Linked DNA regions of Geothrix sp. 21YS21S-2. Each later gene encodes a partner of the first gene's protein in a complex. Links are inferred from orthologs where the notes say so. Each region holds a gene or a part of one and is shown in the gene's direction. Other genes may lie near its edges. The genes, in order: xseA and xseB.

Region 1 (9,353 bases):
GCGTGGGTGCCCGGGGACCCCCTGGAGGAGCTGCCGCGCCTGGCCGCAATGCTGGGCGCGGAGGCCGTGCTGGCCCACGGCTTCACGGAACCCGCCGCCCGGCTGTTGGAAACCCGCATGGCCGGGGCGCTCCCGTGCCCCCTGCGGCTCTTTTCCGGGGAAACCCTCGCCGGCCCCCTGGGCCGCCACCGGGTCTTCTCGGCCTTCTACCGCTCCTTTCAGCAGGAAGCCCGCCTGGAGGCCCCCTCGGCGACGCCGCAACGTCTGCCCGCCCTGCCCGAACTGCCCCGCTGGCCCGCCGGGCCCCTGCTTCCGGACCTGCTGGCGCCCTTCCTGGAGAACCGCCTGGCGGATTATGCCCAGGGCCGGGACCGCATGGACCGGGACGGCACCTCCCTGCTTTCCGCGGACCTCCACTTCGGCCGGGTGAGCGCCGCCTCCTGCTGGGCCGCGGCGTCCGGCCGCCCCGGTGCCGAAGCCTGGCAGCGGCAGCTGGTCTGGCGGGACTTCGCCCATCACCTCCTGCGGGAGTGGCCCGCCGTCCTGGAGGGCCCCTTCCAGGCCGGCTTCCGGGACTTCCCCTGGCGCAGCGACCCGGCCCTGCTCGAGGCCTGGGTGGAGGGCCGCACGGGCTACCCCCTCGTGGACGCCGCCGCCCGGCAGCTGATGGCCACGGGCTATGTGCACAACCGCGCCCGCATGGTGGCCGCCAGCTTCCTGGCCAAGCACCTGCTCCTGGACTACCGCCTGGGCGAGGCCCACTACCTGGCCCGCCTCCAGGACGCGGACCTGGCCAACAACTCCATGGGCTGGCAGTGGAGCGCCGGCTGCGGCTGCGACGCCCAGCCCTGGTTCCGGGTGTTCAACCCGGTGCTCCAGGGCCGGCGCTTCGACCCGGACGGCGCCTACGTGCGCGCCTGGGTCCCCGAGCTGGCGGCGGTGCCCGCGAGGACCATCCACAGCCCCTGGGAGGGGAGCCTGCCGGCGGGCTACCCGCCGCCCATCGTGGACCACGCCCAGGCCCGGGAGCGGTTCCTGAGCCTGGCCAAGGCCCACCTCAGGCGAAGTTCCTCGGGCTCGTGAGCCGGTCCAGGACCTGGGAAGAAAGGCCTTCCAGCGCCCCCAGGAACCAGTCCTCGGACACGTCGGCGGCGGCGGCCTTCTTGGCCAGGGGGGCGAACCGCAGATCCACGTGGCGCAGTTCCACCTCCACCCGGTTCACCCCCTGGATGGCGGTGAGGACGAGGTGGTAGTCCCCGCCGCGGTAGGCGAAACGGCGCACGGCCGAGGTGTGGTTCACCTCCCAGCCCGCCGTGCCGCCGGGGTCGATGGCCTCCACCACCCGGGGGCCCAGGGCGGCGTCGGCCTTGCCGGCCATGGCCAGCGTGTAGGCGCGCTGCTCTTCGTCCCGCTCCCGCTTCCGGAGGCTGATCAGCTCGTCGAGGTTCGAAACGGTCACGACCATGGGCGGCTCCCGTGGTGAAAGGCCCATGATGTCACGGATGGGCAGAAAATATACAACCCCCATCCAGGGCGGATGGGGGTTGCTTTTGGTGCAGCCGGCGCGACTCGAACGCGCGACCCTTGGCTTCGGAGGCCAATACTCTATCCAACTGAGCTACGGCTGCCAGAACGTCCATCATGACGCCCCCCGGGGCCTGGCGCAAGGGCCGGGCAATTTGGGATAGCCTTGCCGGGGGATTTATGGTGAATTGGGGTGTATGGATACCCAAGAGTTTCGACGCTTAGGCCATGAGATGGTCGAGTGGATTGCGGCCTACCGGGAGCGGATGCCGGAGCTTCCCGTGATGAGCCCCCTGGGTCCCGGAGACGTCAAGCGCCTCCTTCCCGCCACGCCTCCCCAGAAGGGCGGAGGGCTCGACGCCGTCACGGGGGACCTGGACCGCATCGTCCTGCCGGGCATCACCCACTGGAACCACCCGGGATTCTTCGCCTACTTCCCCTCCAATTCCGACCTGGCCTCGGTGCTGGCCGACATGGCCTGCGCGGGCCTGGGGGCCCAGGGCATGAGCTGGCAGACCAGCCCCGCCGCCACGGAGGTGGAGGAAGTGGTCATGGACTGGCTCCGGCAGATGCTGGGGCTCGGGCCCGAGTTCACCGGGGTCATCCAGGACACGGCCTCGACGGCCACCTTCTGCGCGCTGCTGTGCGCCCGGGAATGGTCCTGCGCCTTCGGCCAGAGCCGGGGCGGGTTCCAGGCCGAGGAGGCGCCCCTGGTGGTGTACGCCTCCGACCAGGCCCACAGCTCCATCGAGAAGGCCGCGCTTCTGGCGGGCTTCGGCCGGGACAACCTGCGGCTGATTCCCACGGACGCCAATCACGCCCTGCGCCTGGACCTTCTGGAGAAGGCCATTCTCGAGGACCTGGCCGCGGGGCGCCGGCCCTGCGCCATGGTGGCGGCCATCGGCACCACCGCCACCACGGCCGTGGACCCGCTCGCGGGCATGGCCAGGCTTTCGGCCCGCCACGGCATCTGGCTCCACGTGGACGCGGCCATGGCCGGCACGGCCATGATCTGCCCCGAGTGCCGGGTCATGTGGGAGGGCATCGAGAGCGCGGACTCCCTCGTGCTGAACCCCCACAAGTGGATGGGCACCGGCTTCGACCTCTCCGCCTACTTCGTCAAGGACCCCGAGCACCTCATCCGGGTCATGAGCACCAACCCCAGCTACCTGCACACCGACCAGGACGGCCAGGTGAAGAACCTGCGCGACTGGGGCATCCCCCTGGGCCGGCGCTTCCGGGCCCTGAAGCTGTGGTTCCTGGTGCGCTCCCAGGGCGTCGAGGGCCTCCAGGCCCGGGTGCGCCGGGACCTGGCCAACGCCCAGTGGCTCAAGGCCCAGGTGCAGGCCACCGGCGGCTGGGAGCTCATGGCCCCCGTGAGCCTCCAGACCGTGTGCGTGCGCCACGTCCCCGAGGGCATGACGGACGAGGCCGAGCTGCGGGCCCACAACCTCGCCCTTCTCGGGGCGGTCAACAAGTCGGGGAAGTACTACCTCACGCCCTCCGTCCTGAAGGGCCGCCAGATCATCCGGGTCTCCATCGGCAGTTCGGCCACGGAGCTCGCCGACGTGGAGGGGCTCTGGGAGGCGCTCATCGAGGCTTCCATGCGCGCCGCGGGGTGACCCTTGGACGCGCCGCTCTCCGTCAAACGGCTGCTTGAGCAGATCAAGACGCGGATCGAGCCCCCCTTCGCCGCCGTGTGCGTGGCCGGGGAGGTCTCCAACGCCCGCACCTCGGGGCGCCACTGGTACTTCACCCTCAAGGAGGAGGGCGCGGCGCTCTCCTGCGCGGTGTGGGCCAGCCAGCAGCGCTTCCTGAAGGCCGCGCCCAGGGACGGCGACCGCGTGGTGGTCAAGGGCTCCCTGAACCTCTACGTGGCCGGGGGCACCCTCTCCCTGGCCGTCACCCACTGCGAGCCCGCCGGCAAGGGCGACCTCCAGGCCCGGCTGCGCCAGCTGGAGGCCGACCTGCGCGCCCAGGGCGTCTTCGACCGGCCCCGGCGCCCCCTGCCGGCCTCCCCCCGGAAGCTGGGCATCGTGGCCGCCCTGGGCGGCGCGGCCCTGCGGGACGTCCTGGAGGTGACCCTGCGCCGGGCCCCCGGGGTGGACCTGCTCATCGCCCCCGCCGCGGCCCAGGGGGACCGCTCGGTGCCGGAGAACCTCCTCGCCCTGCAGGAGATCCAGGACGCCTTCTGGGGCTGCGACGCCATCCTCATGGTGCGGGGCGGCGGCAGCCTGGAGGACCTTTGGTCCTTCAACGACCCAGACCTGGTGAAGGCCGTGGCCGCGTGCCGGCTGCCCATCGTCACCGGCGTGGGGCACGAGATCGACACCACCCTGGTGGACCTGGCCGCGGACCGCCGCGCCGCCACGCCCAGCCAGGCCGCGGAATTGGCAACTCCCGACCGCGCGGCGCTGGCCAGCGAGCTGCGCCGACGCACCGAGGCCCTGGTGGCGCGCATGGCCTGGCGCCTGCGGGGCCTGGAGAGCACCCTGAACCTCCTCTCGGACAGCCGGGGCATGCATGCGGTTCCGGATCGCCTCCAGCGCGCCGGGGAACGCCTCGCGGCCCTCCACCACCGCCTCCAGCTGGCCGGCACCGGCGCCTTCCCCCGGTTCCAGGCCCTGGTCCAGCGCCTCCACCTGGCCCATCCCCAGCGGCGCCTGGACAAGGCCGGGGCCCGCCTGGACCTCCTGCGCCAGCGCCTCGCCCCCGCCGCCGACGGCGGCCTGCGCCGGCGCGCCCACCGCCTGGAGGTCCTGGGGGCCCGGCTCGGGCCCATGGATCCCCGGGGGCCCCTGGAGCGGGGCTTCGTGCTGGTCAAGGATGCCCGGGGGCGGGTCGTCACCCGCGCCGCCCAGGCCGGGCCGAAGGCCCAGGTGGAGCTGCAGTGGCAGGACGGGGTGCGGGGGGCGGAACTGGACCCTGGCCCTTGACAACTTGATCGGATGGTTTAACCATATGGTTTAACTTTTTGGTTAACCCATGTCCGCCCCCCGTACCGATGCCACCCGCAGCGCCATCCTGAAGGCCGCCATGGCGGAATTCGCCCGGGAAGGGGAGGCCGGGGCCCGCACCGAGGCCATCGCCAAGGCCGCCGGCTTGAACAAGGCCTTGATCCACTATTATTTTGGAACCAAGGAAGGACTCTACGGCGCCGTGCTGGACGAGGTCTTCACCGGGCTGGTGGAGAGCTTCCTCAGGAACCTCCAGGGGCCGGGGACCCCGGGGGAGCGGCTGCTGCGGCACTTCCTGGCCCACTTCGACCACCTGGCTTCGGCGGGGGCCTTCACGCGGCTCCTGGGGCACGAGATGATGCGGGCCCGGTCGGGCCAGGCCACCCGGATCTCGCGCATCGTCGACATCGCCTTCCGGCCCCTGCACGCCGCCCTGGCCGCGGTGCTGGACGAGGGCGCCCGCAGCGGCGAGCTGCGGCCCCTGGACCCGGAGCCCGTCCTCGTCTCCCTCACGGGGGCGAACACGTTCTACTTCATTTCCGCGCCCATCTACCGGGAGATCACCGGGGAGGACCCGCGGGACCCGGCGCGGCTGGCCCGGCAGCGGGAAGCGCTGCTGGACTTCGCCGCGAGCATCCTCTTCTCCGAACCCTCCCAGGGCCGCCTCGCGGCCGCCCGGATCCTGTCCGAACCTCGAGGTGAACAGCCGTGAATCCCCGCTACCGCATCTTCGCGCTCCTGGGAGCGCTCCTCCTGGTGGCCCTGGGCTACTTCTACGCCACCACCGACCACTCCCCGGACCTGGCGCTCATGGGCACCGTGGACGCCAACCAGGTGGTGGTCAGCGCCCAGATCCTGGGCCGCATCGAGAAGCTGGCCGTCACCGAGGGCCAGGACGTCAAGGCCGGCGACCTCGTCGCCCTCCTCGACCCGGGCGAGCTGGCAGCGGCCAAGGGCGCCTCCGAGGCCCAGTACGGCGCCATGAAGGCCACGGCCGAGAGCACCCGGGGGGATACGGACCAGGCTGTGGCCAGCGCCCGCGCCTCGCGCAGCGCCGCCGCCGCCAGCCTCGCCGAGGCTGCGGCCAACCGCGAGAACCAGGAGAACCTGACCCGGCGCACCGTGGCCCTGGCCGGCCAGGGGATCCTCAGCGCGCAGGACCGGGACTCGGCCGTGCAGGCCCTCAAGGCCGCCCTGGCCCGGGAGCATGCGGCCCGCGAACAGGCCGCGGCCGCCGAGGCCGCCCTCGGGGCCGCCCAGGCCCGCACCCGCCAGGCGGTGGCGGCCGCGGAGAACGCGGCCTCCGCCCGTGCCCAGGATTCCCTGGCCGGGGCGCGCCTGGGCTACACCCGCATCGTGGCCCCCGTGTCCGGGAAGGTGGGGATCTGGGCGGCCCGGCAGGGCGAAGTGGTCGCCGCGGGCGCGCCCATCGTGACCATCGTGGACCTGGGTCAGACCTGGGTCTACGCGGCCGTGGCCGAGACCGAGGCCGACGCCGTGCAGCTGGGGGACGCCCTGAAGGTGCGCATGCCGGGCGGGGCCCTGGTGCAGGGGACCGTGCTCCTGAAGGCCGCCGAGGGCGACTTCGCCACCCAGCGGGACGTGAGCCGGCGCAAGCGCGACATCAAGACCATCCGCATCAAGCTCCTCATTCCCAACCCCGGGGAGCGCTACGTGCCCGGCATGACCGCCGAGGTGCTGGTTCCCAAGGCCAGGCTGGTGCGCCGGTGAAGCCGAATCCCGACAAGGACCTGTCCGGGGCGGCCATCCGGGTGGAGAACGTCGTCAAGCGCTTCGGCGACTTCGAGGCCGTCAGGGGCATCAGCCTGGACGTGCGCCCCGGCGAGACCTTCGGGCTCCTGGGCCCCAACGGGGCCGGGAAGAGCACCCTCATCCGCATGATGACGACCCTCATCCCCATCACCTCGGGCCGCGCCTGGATCGAGGGCCACGACGTGGCCGGGGAGGCCGACGCCGCGCGGCACTGCATGGGCGTCATCCCCCAGGCCCTCACCAGCGACATCAACCTGACCGTGGAGGAGAACCTCTCCATCTACGCCAAGCTCTACAACGTGCCCCGGGCCGAGCGGCGCGCCAACATCGAGGAGCTCCTGGAGGCGGTGGACCTGGTGAAGTGGCGGGACGCCGAGACCAAGACGCTTTCCGGAGGCATGCGCCGGCGCCTGGAGATCGCCCGCGGCCTGGTGCACAACCCCCGCATCTTCTTCCTCGACGAGCCCACCACCGGCCTCGACCCCGTGTCCCGGGTGGCGGTGTGGGAGATGCTCAACAAGCTCAAGGCCCGCAAGCAGCTCACCATCCTCATCACCACCCACTACATGGACGAGGCGGACCGCCTCTGCGACCGCATCGCCATCGTGGACCACGGAAGGCTCGTGGCCCTGGACACGCCGGCGAAGCTCAAGCAGAGCGTGCCCGGGAACAACGTGATCGAGGCCCAGTTCCAGGAGCCGCCGGAGGACTGGGAGGCCCGGCTGGGCGCCCTCGGGGAGGTCACCAGCGTCCAGGCCGAGGGCGCCGGGATGTTCCGGGTGCTCACCACCAACGGCTCCCGCACCACCACCGAACTGGTGGAGCTGGCCGTGCGCAACGGCATCGCCATCCGCACCCTCACGGTGCAGAACACCACCCTGGACGACGTCTTCGTGCACTACACGGGCCGCCAGCTGCGGGACACCCAGGTCAAGACCTACACGGCCTTCCTGCCGCCCAGGCCGGGGATGCAGCCATGACGCGCCTGCTCGCAATCGTCGAACGGGAGCTGCGCAAGTTCTTCCGCTCCCCCTCGCTCATGCTCACCGCCATGGTGTTCCCCCTCATCCAGCTGGTGATCCTCGGCAACGCCTTCGGCGGCAAGATCACCGACGCCCGGGTGGGCGTGGTGGACTACGACGGCGGCCCCCAGGCCCTGCGGGTCCACGAGGCCTTCGATTCCGTGGCCGCCAACATCCGCACCTTCCGCACCATCCCCTACGACAGCGACAAGCGGGCCCAGGAGGACGTGCGCTCCGGGCGCCTGGACGCGGCCGTGGTCATCCCCCCGCAGTACTCGCGCAGGGTGCTCAACGGGGAGAACCCCGCCATCGGGTTCGTGGTGGACAACTCAGACCAGTTCCTCAGCGGGAGCCTCACCGCGGAGATGCAGGCCCTGACCGAATCGCTGAACCGTCCCAGGGTGGACCAGCGGGTGGTGAACTCCGTGGCGCTTCGCATCGTGGAGCTGTATCCCTTCGTCGAGTACATGAAATACCTGCTCCCGGGCTCGATCACCCTGGCCATGTTCGTCTCCGTCATGATCGGCGGCGGCATGCTCTACATCGACGACAAGGCCCGGGGCGTGCACGAGGGCTTCCTGGTCACGCCGATCACCAAGCTGGAACTGGTCCTGGGCCTGGTGGCCTCGGGGGCGATCAAGGCGATCCTGGCGGGGTTCGTGCTGACCATCCTGGGCAGCCTCATCGCGGGGATGGACGTCATCTTCCACCCCGCGCTCCTGCTGCAGCTGCTGCTGATGATCGTGGCGACGTCCTTCGCCTTCAACGCCCTGATGTTCCTCCTGATGGTGCGGGTGGAGGACCCCCTGGTGCCCCGGGCGATGTTCGGCATCCTGAACACGCTCCTCTACTTCCCCAGCGGCGCCATCTACCCCATCGCGGCCTTCCCCGCCTGGCTGCGGGCCATCGCCAGGGTGGATCCCTTCACCTACGCGGTGCACGGGTTCAAGGCCGTGCTCCTGAAGGACGCGGGCTTCGCGGCGCTGGCGCCGGACCTGGCCTACCTGGGCCTCATCGGAACGCTGGCGCTGGTGCTCGCGACCCGGCTCTTCAAGCGGACCCTCTAGCCGGTTCCTCACGGATCAGTGTGAAGACCTCGAACCACCCTCACGATGACACCGCCAACGCCCCTGCCCGGAGTCCCCATGCCGAACTGGCGTACCCTCACGTGCCTGGCCGCCCTCGCGGCCCCCTCCCTCTCCGGCCAGGCGCCTCCCCCGGACCCCGCCGACACCCTGGCCACGGCGAGACGCCACCTCCAGGAATGGCGCAGGTCCATCCAGGCCGAGCTGATGGATGACTGGGGCCAGCTGGCGCGCTACCGGGACGCCAACGCCAGGCTCAAGGCGCCCCGCCCCGGGGAGGACCGCGTGGTGTTCCTGGGCGACTCCATCACGGACATATGGGACCTGGCGGCGAGCTTTCCAGGGCGGCCCTACGTGAACCGCGGCATCAGCGGACAGACCACGGGCCAGATGCTCCTGCGCTTTCGCCAGGACGTGGTGGCCCTGCACCCCCGTGCGGTCGTCATCCTCGCGGGGACCAACGACATCGCCGGAAACACGGGTCCCATCGCCCTCGAGGACATCGAGGCCAATCTCGCCTCCATGGCCGACCTGGCCGTGGCCAACGGGATCCGCCCCGTCCTTTGCACCGTCCTGCCCGTCCACAACGACACCGAGGCCTCCCGGGACTACTTCGTCACGCGGCCCCTGGACCGCATCCAGGCCCTGGACCGGTGGATCCGGTCCCACTGCGAGCACAAGCACCTGGAGCTGGCGGATCTCCATGCGGCCACCGTGGACGGCCGCGGCCAGCTCAAGCGCGCCCTGGCCGACGACGGGCTCCACCCGAACGCCGCGGGCTACGCCGTCGTGGCGCCCCTGGTGGAAGCCGCCCTGCGCAGGGCCCTGGCCCGCTGAGGGGACAGGGCGCCGGCGGCCGGTGCATCCGCGCGCCGGCGAAGTCACTCTCCCCACGCGAGGGCAAGGATCAGCCCTTCCGCCAGCCCCCCTCCGTCCGACACGTGCACGTGCCAGCCCTCCGGCGGGGATGGGCACCCCAGGACGCGGGACGG
Region 2 (9,177 bases), 1.6 Mb from region 1 along the record:
CATCGCCGTGGACAGCGTTCCCGGAGGCGGATCCGTGTTCAGGGTCTACCTTCCCCTGGTGGAGGCGCCGGAGGGCGGGGAGGCCCCGGAGCAGCCCGCGAGCCTGGTGCTCCCGCAGGGCAAGGTGCTGTTCGTGGACGACGAGCCCATGCTCAGGCAGTGCGCATCGGAGATCCTGATGGCCTCCGGCTTCGAGGTCGTCCTGGCCGAGGACGGCCTCGAGGCCCTGGAATGCTACCGGACCCATGCGGACGCCATCTCCATCATCGTCATGGACCTGTCCATGCCGCACCTCAACGGCGTCGAGGCCGCCACCCAGATCCGGGAGCTGGACCCCCGGGCCAAGGTGATCCTGAGCAGCGGCTACACCAGCGAGGTCCTGGCGGGCTCCCTCCGGAGCCTCAAGCCCGACGCCTTCCTCCACAAGCCCTACACCATGACCTCCCTGCGGGACGCCGTGCTCCAGGTCCTCCTGGGGGCCACGCCGGCATAGGAAAAGGGCCCCTCGCGGGGCCCTTTTCAATGCTGGTCCGTATCGAGACTACTTCTTCTCGGCAGGAGCGGCTTCCTTCTCGGCCTTCTTGGCAGCCTTCTTGGCCTTCTTGGCCTTGGGGGCGGCGTCCTTCTTGGCCTCTTCCTTCTTCTCTTCGGTCAGGGCCTTCTTGGCCTCTTCCTTCTTGGGCTCGACAGCCTTCTCGGCCTTCTTGGCAGCCTTGGCCTTCTTGGCCTTGGGGGCGGCGTCCTTCTTGGCCTCTTCCTTCTTCTCTTCGGTCAGGGCCTTCTTGGCCTCTTCCTTCTTGGGCTCGGCCTTGGCAGCCTTCTTGGCATCCTTCTTGGCCTCTTCCTTCTTGGGCTCGGCCTTCTTGGCTTCAGCCTTCTTCTCTTCGGTCAGGGCCTTCTTGGCCTCTTCCTTCTTGGGCTCGACAGCCTTCTCGGCCTTCTTGGCAGCCTTCTTGGCCTTCTTGGCCTTGGGGGCGGCATCCTTCTTGGCCTCTTCCTTCTTCTCTTCGGTCAGGGCCTTCTTGGCCTCTTCCTTCTTGGGCTCGACGGCCTTCTCGGCCTTCTTGGCAGCCTTCTTGGCCTTCTTGGCCTTGGGGGCGGCGTCCTTCTTGGCCTCTTCCTTCTTCTCTTCGGTCAGGGCCTTCTTGGCCTCTTCCTTCTTGGGCTCGGCCTTGGCAGCCTTCTTGGCATCCTTCTTGGCCTCTTCCTTCTTGGGCTCGGCCTTCTTGGCCTCGGCCTTCTTCTCTTCGGTCAGGGCCTTCTTGGCCTCTTCCTTCTTGGGCTCGGCCTTGGCAGCCTTCTTGGCATCCTTCTTGGCCTCTTCCTTCTTGGGCTCGGCCTTCTTGGCCTCGGCCTTCTTCTCTTCGGTCAGGGCCTTCTTGGCCTCTTCCTTCTTGGGCTCGGCCTTGGCAGCCTTCTTGGCATCCTTCTTGGCCTCTTCCTTCTTGGGCTCGGCCTTCTTGGCCTCGGCCTTCTTCTCTTCGGTCAGGGCCTTCTTGGCCTCTTCCTTCTTGGGCTCAGCCTTCTTGACGTCCTTCTTGGCGTCCTTCTTGACTTCGACCTTCTTCACTTCCTCTTTCTTGACGTCCTTCTTGGCGTCTTCGGCGAACGCGGGGCTGATGAGGGCGGCCGCGATGAGCAGAGCTGCGAGCTTGTTCATGGATTCTCCAGGTTCAATCCGGCACGGCCGGAAGCTGGGCACAAGAATGCATGAACCAGGCCAATACATAAATTGAACAATTGCTTTACTTAATAATTTGACCTTGAGGTCTTCTCCGTTGGATTCTGCAACGCGTTGCATTTTCCATCAGAGTCCCTCCTCCGGGCCCTCCGCCAGGCCCAGGTCCTTGAGCTTGCGGTAGAGGGTCGTCCGGTCCTTGCCCAGGATGTCGGCGATGCGGCTCTTGCGGTGCTCGTGCTTGAGCAGCACCTGGATGTAGCGCCGCTCCAGCTCCTCGAGGGTGGGCAGGTGGTCCCAGTCCTTGATCAGCTCGAGGAGGGGGGTGGGGGCGGCGGGGATGCTGGTCCCCTTGGCGCGCAGCTCGTCCCGTATCTTCTCGGGGAAGTCGTCCGGGGTGATCTCCCGGCCCCGGCTCAGCTGGGTGAGGTGTTCGATGATGTTGCCCATCTCCCGCACGTTGCCGGGCCAGCTGTAGGCCTCCAGCTGCTGGCGCGCGTCGGCCCTGAGGCGGTAGAACTGGCTGTCCTTGCGGCTGCACTCGGCCAGGAAGTGGTCCATGAGGGCGGGGATGTCCGAGAGGACCTTGCCGGTGCGCGCGTCCCGGGAGAACCGCTCGCGCACGGGAGGCACCCGGATCTCCACCACGCAGAGCCGGTAGTAGAGGTCCTCCCGGAACTTGCCGGCCTTGACCATGGCGGCAAGGTCCCGGTTGCTGGCGGCGATGACCCGCACGTCCACCTTGACGGTCTTGTTGCCGCCCACCTTGCGCACCTCCTGCTCCTGCAGGACCCGCAGGAGCCGCACCTGGAAGCCCAGGGAGGTCTCCCCGATCTCGTCCAGGAAGATGGTGCCTCCGGACGCCTCCTCGAAGAGCCCCTTCTTGTCCAGGACGGCGCCGGTGAAGGCGCCCTTCACGTGGCCGAAGAGCTCGGACTCCAGCAGCCCCTCGGTGAGGGCCCCGCAATTGATGGCCACGAACGGGCAGGCCTTGCGGTCGCTGCTCAGGTGGATGTTCTGGGCCACCAGCTCCTTGCCGGTGCCGCTCTCGCCGATGATCAGCACCGTGGTGCGGCTGTTCTGCAGCGAGGCGATGGTGCGGTAGACCTCCATCATCTTCGGGCTGGAGCCGATCATGACGCTCTGATGGAGGTCGACGGCCGTGTCCGGATCCTTAGGCCCGCCGCGGGAACCCTTCATGAGCAGGGCCCGCTTCACCAGGGACTGCAGGTCCTCGTTGTTCCAGGGCTTGGAGATGAAGTCGAAGGCGCCTTCCCGCACGGCCTCCAGGGCCTTCTCCAGGGTCCCGAACCCGGTGAGGAGGATGGTCTCCACCCCCAGGGGCTTGGCCGCCTTGAGCAGGTCCAGGCCGTCCAGGCTGGCCTCCAGGTTGATGTCCGAAAGCATCAGGTCGAAACCGCCCTCCCTGAGGTGTCGCAGGGCGTCCTCGGGCCGGGTGGCCTTGACCACGGCCACCTCCAGGCCGAGGCCCTCCCCGAGGAGCAGCTCCAGGAGGTCGCAGGTTTCCTGGGAATCATCCACAACCAGTATCCGGGCCATCGTTTTTTCCACCCTCGTCCTTAGAAGTTTCAACAATTCCTTCTGGAATCCGGGAATGCTTGAGCGTAATTTGGGGTCAACCTTCCCAGGAGTTCCTAATGAGATTACGCCTTGTTCTTGCCTTGGCCGCAACCCTGGTGTGCGGAGCCCTCGCCGCAGCCGATCTCACCATCACCTTCAACTCGGTGGCCAAAGGCATGATGGGTGCCGGCGGGACCTCCACCGAGGTCCACTACTACAGCAGCGAATTCAACATGGTGCGCAACGAGAAGGACCGCCGGGACACCCTGGTGGACTTCAAGAACGGCATCTCCTACACCATCGACCACAAGAAGAAACTCATATCCAAGATGAGCTTCGAGGACGCCCTGGCGGCCCTGGACGCGCTCAACGCCGCCCAGCCCGAGGGCATGGGGGCCATGATGGGCGCGATGTTCGGCGACCCCAACGACTTCAAGGTGGACAAGGTGGGCCCCGAGACCGTGGCCGGGCGCTCCTGCACGGCCTGGAACATCAAGGTGGGCAAGCTGGTCATGGCCCTTTCCGCCGACCCCACCCTGAAGATGCCCATCCCCGATGCCGCCTACATGAAGATGGTCCAGTCCCGCGCAGCGCAGTTCGCCAAGGCCGGCCCCATGGGCGCGAGCTTCAAGCGGCTCTACGAGGAGATGGCCAAGATCAAGGGCATCCCCCTCAAGACCCACATGACCGGCATGATGGGCATGGACGTGGCCACCGAGGCCACGAAGATCGAGCAGGGCCCGGTGCCCGCCGCCACCTTCGCCCTCCCCGCGGACTACAGGACCGAGGATGCGGGGAAGAAGATGCGCGAGGAGATGATGAAGAAAAAGTAGACCCGGCCGGTACAATGGAAGGATGACGAATCCGACCCCCTCCTTCGACGACGGACTGGACCGGCTGGAGGCCCTGGTGCAGCGGCTGGAAGCCGGGAACCTCGGCCTGGAGGAGGCCCTCCAGCAGTTCGAGGAGGGGGTCGGCCTGAGCCGGACCCTCCAGCAGCAGCTGGCCGCGGCCCAGCGGCGGGTGGAGGTGCTCAAGCAGGGCCTGGGCGGGGAGTACCGCGCCGAGCCCCTGGAAGGGGAGCAGGCTTGACCCTCCCGGCGCCCCAGCAGGTCAAGGCGGATCTCGACCGCCTCCTCCCCCTCTTCGAGTCCCGCTACCTCCTGCCCTTCGCCCAGGGCGAGGCCGCCAACCTGGCCCTGGCCATGACCTACAGCCTCCAGGCCGGCGGCAAGCGCATCCGGCCCGTGCTGTGCATGCTGGCCGCCGAGGCCGTGGGCGCCAGGGCCGAGGCGGCCCTGCCCTGTGCCGTGGCGCTGGAGTACATCCACACCTACTCGCTCATCCACGACGACCTTCCGGCCATGGACGACGACGACCTCCGCCGGGGCAAGCCCACGTGCCACGTGGCCTTCGGCGAGGGGCCGGCCATTCTGGCGGGCGATGGCCTCCTCACCGAGGCCTTCACGGTCCTGGCCTCCGATGCCGACCTCCCTCCCTCCCGTCGGGTGGAGGCCATCCGGGTGCTGGGGGAGGCCGCGGGCTGGCGCGGCATGGTGGGCGGCCAGGCCCTGGACCTGGAGGGCGAGGCCCGCACCCGGGGCGCCGATCCCGTGAGCCTGGCCGAACTGCAGGTCATCCACCGCCTGAAGACCGGGGCCCTGCTCCGGGCCTCCCTGGAGCTGGGCGCCATCGCGGGCGCCGCCGCCCCGGAGGAGCGGGCCGCCCTGCGGGAGGCCGGAGAAGCCCTGGGGCTCGCCTTCCAGATCCAGGACGACATCCTCGACGCCACCTCCACCCAGGAAGCCATGGGGAAGCGGGTTGGCAAAGACGAGGGCAAGGGTAAAATCACCTACCCCCTGCTGCTCGGGCTCGCTGGAGCCCGCAACGCCTTGCGGGAGGCCACCGAGCGTGCCCAATGTCAGCTACTATCGCTTCCGAATCCGCATTCCCTGACGGCCTTGGCCACGTACTTGGCGGGGCGCAGCGCGTGAGCCGGCAACCCCTCCTCGATTCCGTCACGGCGCCCCAGCAGATCCAGCATTTCTCCCTGATCCAGATGGAACAGCTGGCCCTGGAGCTGCGCCAGTTCCTCATCGACTCCATCAGCGTCACCGGAGGCCACTTCAGCTCCAACCTGGGCACGGTGGAGCTCACCGTGGCCCTCATGCACCACTTCGACTTCCTCGTGGACCGCATCGTGTGGGACGTGGGCCACCAGGCCTACCCGTACAAGATCCTCACGGGCCGCAAGGACCGCTTCCCCACCCTGCGCAAGCACGGGGGGCTGTCGGGCTTCCTCAAGCGCGAGGAGAGCGTCTACGACCACTTCGGCGCCGGGCACGCCAGCACCTCCATCTCGGCGGCCCTGGGCATGGCCCAGGCCCGGGACCTGCTGGGCCAGGACTTCTCCAGCATCGCCGTCATCGGCGACGGCTCCATGACCGCGGGCATGGCCTTCGAGGGCCTCAACCAGGCCGGGTTCCTGGAGACGCGCAAGTTCATGGTGATCCTCAACGACAACGACATGAGCATCAACCCCAACGTGGGTTCGCTCCAGGGCTACCTGAACCAGATGATCAACGGCCAGTACTACAACCGCTGGCGGGACCGCATCGAGTACGCCATCAAGGCCATCCCCGTGGCCAGCGTCAGCAAGCGCCTGGCCAAGGTCGCCAAGTGGAGCGAGGAATCCTTCAAGCGCATCGCGGTGCCGGGGCTGCTCTTCGAGGACCTGGGCCTGAAGTACATCGGCCCGGTCAACGGCCACGACGTGGCGGCCCTCCTGCGCGGCCTGGGCGAGGCCAAGGAGCGCATGGCCGAGGGTCCCGTGCTCCTCCACGTGCAGACCAAGAAGGGCTTCGGCTACGACCCCGCCGTGAAGGACCCCCTCAAGTGGCATGGCGTCACCGCCTTCGACGCCGAGGCCGGGGAGATCCGCAAGGCCCCCGTGGACCCCGCGAAGCCGGCGATGCCCTCGTACACGAGCGTGTTCGGCACGACCCTCACGGAGCTGGCCCGCAAGGACCCCAAGATCGTCGCCGTCACCGCCGCCATGCTGGACGGCACGGGCCTGAACATCTTCCAGAAGGCTCACCCCACGCGCTGCTTCGACGTGGGCATCGCCGAGCAGCACGCCGTCACCTTCGGCGCGGGCCTGGCCTGCCAGGGCCTCCGGCCCGTGGTGGCCATCTATTCCACCTTCCTGCAGCGGGGCTTCGACCAGGTGCTGCACGACGTGTGCCTGCAGAACCTGCCCGTGACCTTCGCCATGGACCGGGGAGGCATCGTGGGCGCCGACGGCCCCACCCACCACGGCCTCTACGACCTGTCCTTCCTGCGGTGCATGCCCAACATCGTCATCATGGCCCCCAAGGACGAGAACGAGCTCCGCCAGATGCTGTTCACCGCCATCTACAGCAACCGCCCCGCGGCCCTGCGCTACCCCCGGGGCAACGCGCTGGGGGTGCCGCTCCAGGATCCCATCGCCGCCCTGCCCATCGGCAAGGGGGAGCTCCTCCGGGAGGGAAGCGACCTCCTGCTGGTGGCCCTGGGCACCCTGGTGGCGCCGGCCGAGGCCCTGGCCCAGCGGCTCGCCGCGGAGGGGATTTCCTGCGCCGTCATCAACGCGCGCTTCGTCAAGCCCCTGGACGGGGACCTCATCAGCCACTGGAGCCGCAAGGTCCGGGGCGTCGTGGCCCTGGAGGAGGGTTGCGCCCCGGGCGGCTTCACGGCGGCCGTGGCCGAGCTCCTGGCGGACCAGGGCATCCTCCGGCCCCTGCTCCGCTGCGCCGTGCCGGACCACATCGTCCATCACGGGGACCAGGCGCTGCTCCTGGACGAAGAGGGCCTGAGCCCCCGAGCCCTATATGAACGAATCGTTGATTTCCATCGGAAACTACCGATCCAACTGCCTTCCAGCCAGGCTGCAAATTAAGTACGCCTGATTTCTTGCCCGTGGCGATGGCCTTGTCTATGGTTGATACAGCCCAACCCCAGACCGACCCGAGGCCTCGTTGAATCCAGCCAGCGCTCTGACCGCAGCCTTCGTCCTCCTCGCCGCCGTCCCGGCCTTCGGCCAGGACTGGGACCCCGTGAAGAGCGCCACCGGCTGGGCGTCCTTCGACCGGGACGGCTCCTGCGTCTTCCTCGACCCGGCGGCCCGCGCGCTCCGGGTCTGGTCCAGGGACACGGGCACCACCGAGATGCTGGCGGTATCCAGGCTGGATGCGCCCCCGGAGAAATGGGTCCTGGATCCCGCCGGCAACGCGTGGATTGTCACGTCCACGACCCTCCAGCGGCTGGAGAAGACCGGCAAGGCCGGCACCTCCTACTCCCTGCCCGCCGAGGTGGCCGACCTGGCCTGGGACGCCCGCAGCTTCGTGCTGTGCTACCGCACCAAGGAGCCCTACCTGGAGCGGAGGGACCTGAAGGGCGGCGCGGTGATGTGGACCTACGGCATCAAGCCGTCCAAGGGGGGCCTCGCCGCCCAGGTACGCCACCGCGTGGCCATCCGGGAGGACGGCAAGGTCCTGCTCACCTCCGGGGAGAGCCTCCGCCTGGACCTTCTCGATATCGAAAAAGGCACCCGCACCGGCACCGAGGACTTCACCGTGAAAGGCAAGCCCCTGCCCCTGCTGGCCCTGGCGGACGGGGACCGGGGCGGCCTGGCCTGGTGGATGAACAACAATGTCGCCCTCATGGCCGTGCCGGCGTACCAGTTGCCACCCGGTGAGGGTAAGGGCCTCATGCTGGCCCGGCTGGACCTGACCACCCACGACCTCCTGTTCCTGCCCACGGGCGCGGACGAAAAAGCCGTCCTGGTGGGAATCCTGGACAACAGCGCCGTCCTGCGCGGGCCGGCGGGCGGACTCACCTTCGTCCCGATCCCCTGACCTAGACGGGGCTCAGCACCTGCCTCAGATCGGACATGAGGCGCTCCAGCAGATCCTCGGTGAGGCTGAAGGCCACCTGCTGTTTCACCTCGTCGCGGCGGTAGAAGGCGATGCGCTTGACCACCACCTTGTCCCGGCCGATGGAGATCTCGTTGAAGCGGATCTGGGAATCGTCCTTGTAGGGGGGCAGGCTCCGCAGCTGGATGTACATGCCGCGGCGGTCGTGGTCCACGATCTCCAGGTGCTCGTCCAGGTAGGTGAGCTGGCGGGTGAGCACCTCGGCCCGGGACTTCAGCTTGGCGAAGGTCTGCTTCTTGGCGGCGAGGCGCTCGAGGGTGATGTGCCCCAGTTCCACCCCGTCCCCGGTGCGCCGCAGGGCCCCGCTCACCTCGCCCTCGCTCAGGGCGTCGCCGTCGCTGAAGGGCTCGAACCCCACGAAGTCCCCCGGCAGGACGGTGTCGTCGTAGCGCTTGGCTTTCCTGGAGAGTTTCATGGGTGGCGACCTGACGGGTGCGATGGATCCCCGCGCCCCGGGGGCGGGTGGCTATATTCAGCCTAGCGGTTTGGGGAACAAGGTTGTACCTGCCGAGAGGATACGGCAATTCCGGCCTTGCTTCATTGATTTAATCTACCTTCGGCCACCGGGACTTGTAGATCATCCGGTCCATGGAACGGGAGAAGGGGGTCCAGGCGCCTTCGCCCGCGTCCTCCCTCATGCCCCTGAACATGGCCTCCAGCTTGCCGTCCAGGTCGTCGAGGTAATGCACCAGCAAGGCTTCCGGGGTCTTGGGCAGCACCGGGGAGCCGTACTCCAGCTTGCCGTGGTGGCTCAGGACGATGTGCAGCAGGTGCAGCCGCAGGTCCTCCGGGAAGCCCGGAATGGCCGCGGCGGCGCGGCTGATCCACTCGGCCTCCATGGAGATGTGCCCGAGCAGGTTGCCCGCGTCGGAGTAGCCGAAGCTGCGCTGGTAGGTGAGCTCCTCGATCTTGCCCAGGTCGTGGAGGAGGACGCCGGCCAGCACC

Evidence for each region.
Region 2: the proteins of xseA (region 1) and xseB are in contact, whole or in part, in a cryo-EM structure (PDB 8TXR), measured with the Escherichia coli proteins. The link is inferred for Geothrix sp. 21YS21S-2 from one-to-one orthologs.

Annotation. Positions count from the first base shown.
Region 1 is NZ_CP132910.1:4,698,173-4,707,525, forward strand. The notes cover bases 2,465-5,304. They hold xseA (exodeoxyribonuclease VII large subunit), read left to right. Parts: upstream 2,465-3,149; coding sequence 3,150-4,460; downstream 4,461-5,304. Other genes in these bases: RAH40_RS20705 (aspartate aminotransferase family protein), read left to right, coding at 2,465-3,146; RAH40_RS20715 (TetR/AcrR family transcriptional regulator), read left to right, coding at 4,510-5,193; RAH40_RS20720 (HlyD family secretion protein), read left to right, coding at 5,190-5,304. Also shown: RAH40_RS20690 (deoxyribodipyrimidine photo-lyase), read left to right, coding at 1-1,083; RAH40_RS20695 (hypothetical protein), read right to left, coding at 1,058-1,465; more of RAH40_RS20705, read left to right, coding at 1,722-2,464; more of RAH40_RS20720, read left to right, coding at 5,305-6,212; RAH40_RS20725 (ABC transporter ATP-binding protein), read left to right, coding at 6,209-7,234; RAH40_RS20730 (ABC transporter permease), read left to right, coding at 7,231-8,343; RAH40_RS20735 (GDSL-type esterase/lipase family protein), read left to right, coding at 8,422-9,198; RAH40_RS20740 (4'-phosphopantetheinyl transferase superfamily protein), read right to left, coding at 9,243-9,353. UniProt on the Escherichia coli protein: Bidirectionally degrades single-stranded DNA into large acid-insoluble oligonucleotides, which are then degraded further into small acid-soluble oligonucleotides.
Region 2 is NZ_CP132910.1:3,145,033-3,154,209, forward strand. Bases 3,069-5,732 are described here. They hold xseB (exodeoxyribonuclease VII small subunit), read left to right. Parts: upstream 3,069-4,114; coding sequence 4,115-4,351; downstream 4,352-5,732. Other genes in these bases: RAH40_RS13790 (sigma-54 dependent transcriptional regulator), read right to left, coding at 3,069-3,238; RAH40_RS13795 (DUF4412 domain-containing protein), read left to right, coding at 3,337-4,092; RAH40_RS13805 (polyprenyl synthetase family protein), read left to right, coding at 4,348-5,253; dxs (1-deoxy-D-xylulose-5-phosphate synthase), read left to right, coding at 5,250-5,732. Also shown: RAH40_RS13780 (response regulator), read left to right, coding at 1-493; RAH40_RS13785 (hypothetical protein), read right to left, coding at 542-1,801; more of RAH40_RS13790, read right to left, coding at 1,808-3,068; more of dxs, read left to right, coding at 5,733-7,196; RAH40_RS13815 (hypothetical protein), read left to right, coding at 7,276-8,154; RAH40_RS13820 (hypothetical protein), read right to left, coding at 8,156-8,647; RAH40_RS13825 (3'-5' exoribonuclease YhaM family protein), read right to left, coding at 8,778-9,177. UniProt on the Escherichia coli protein: Bidirectionally degrades single-stranded DNA into large acid-insoluble oligonucleotides, which are then degraded further into small acid-soluble oligonucleotides.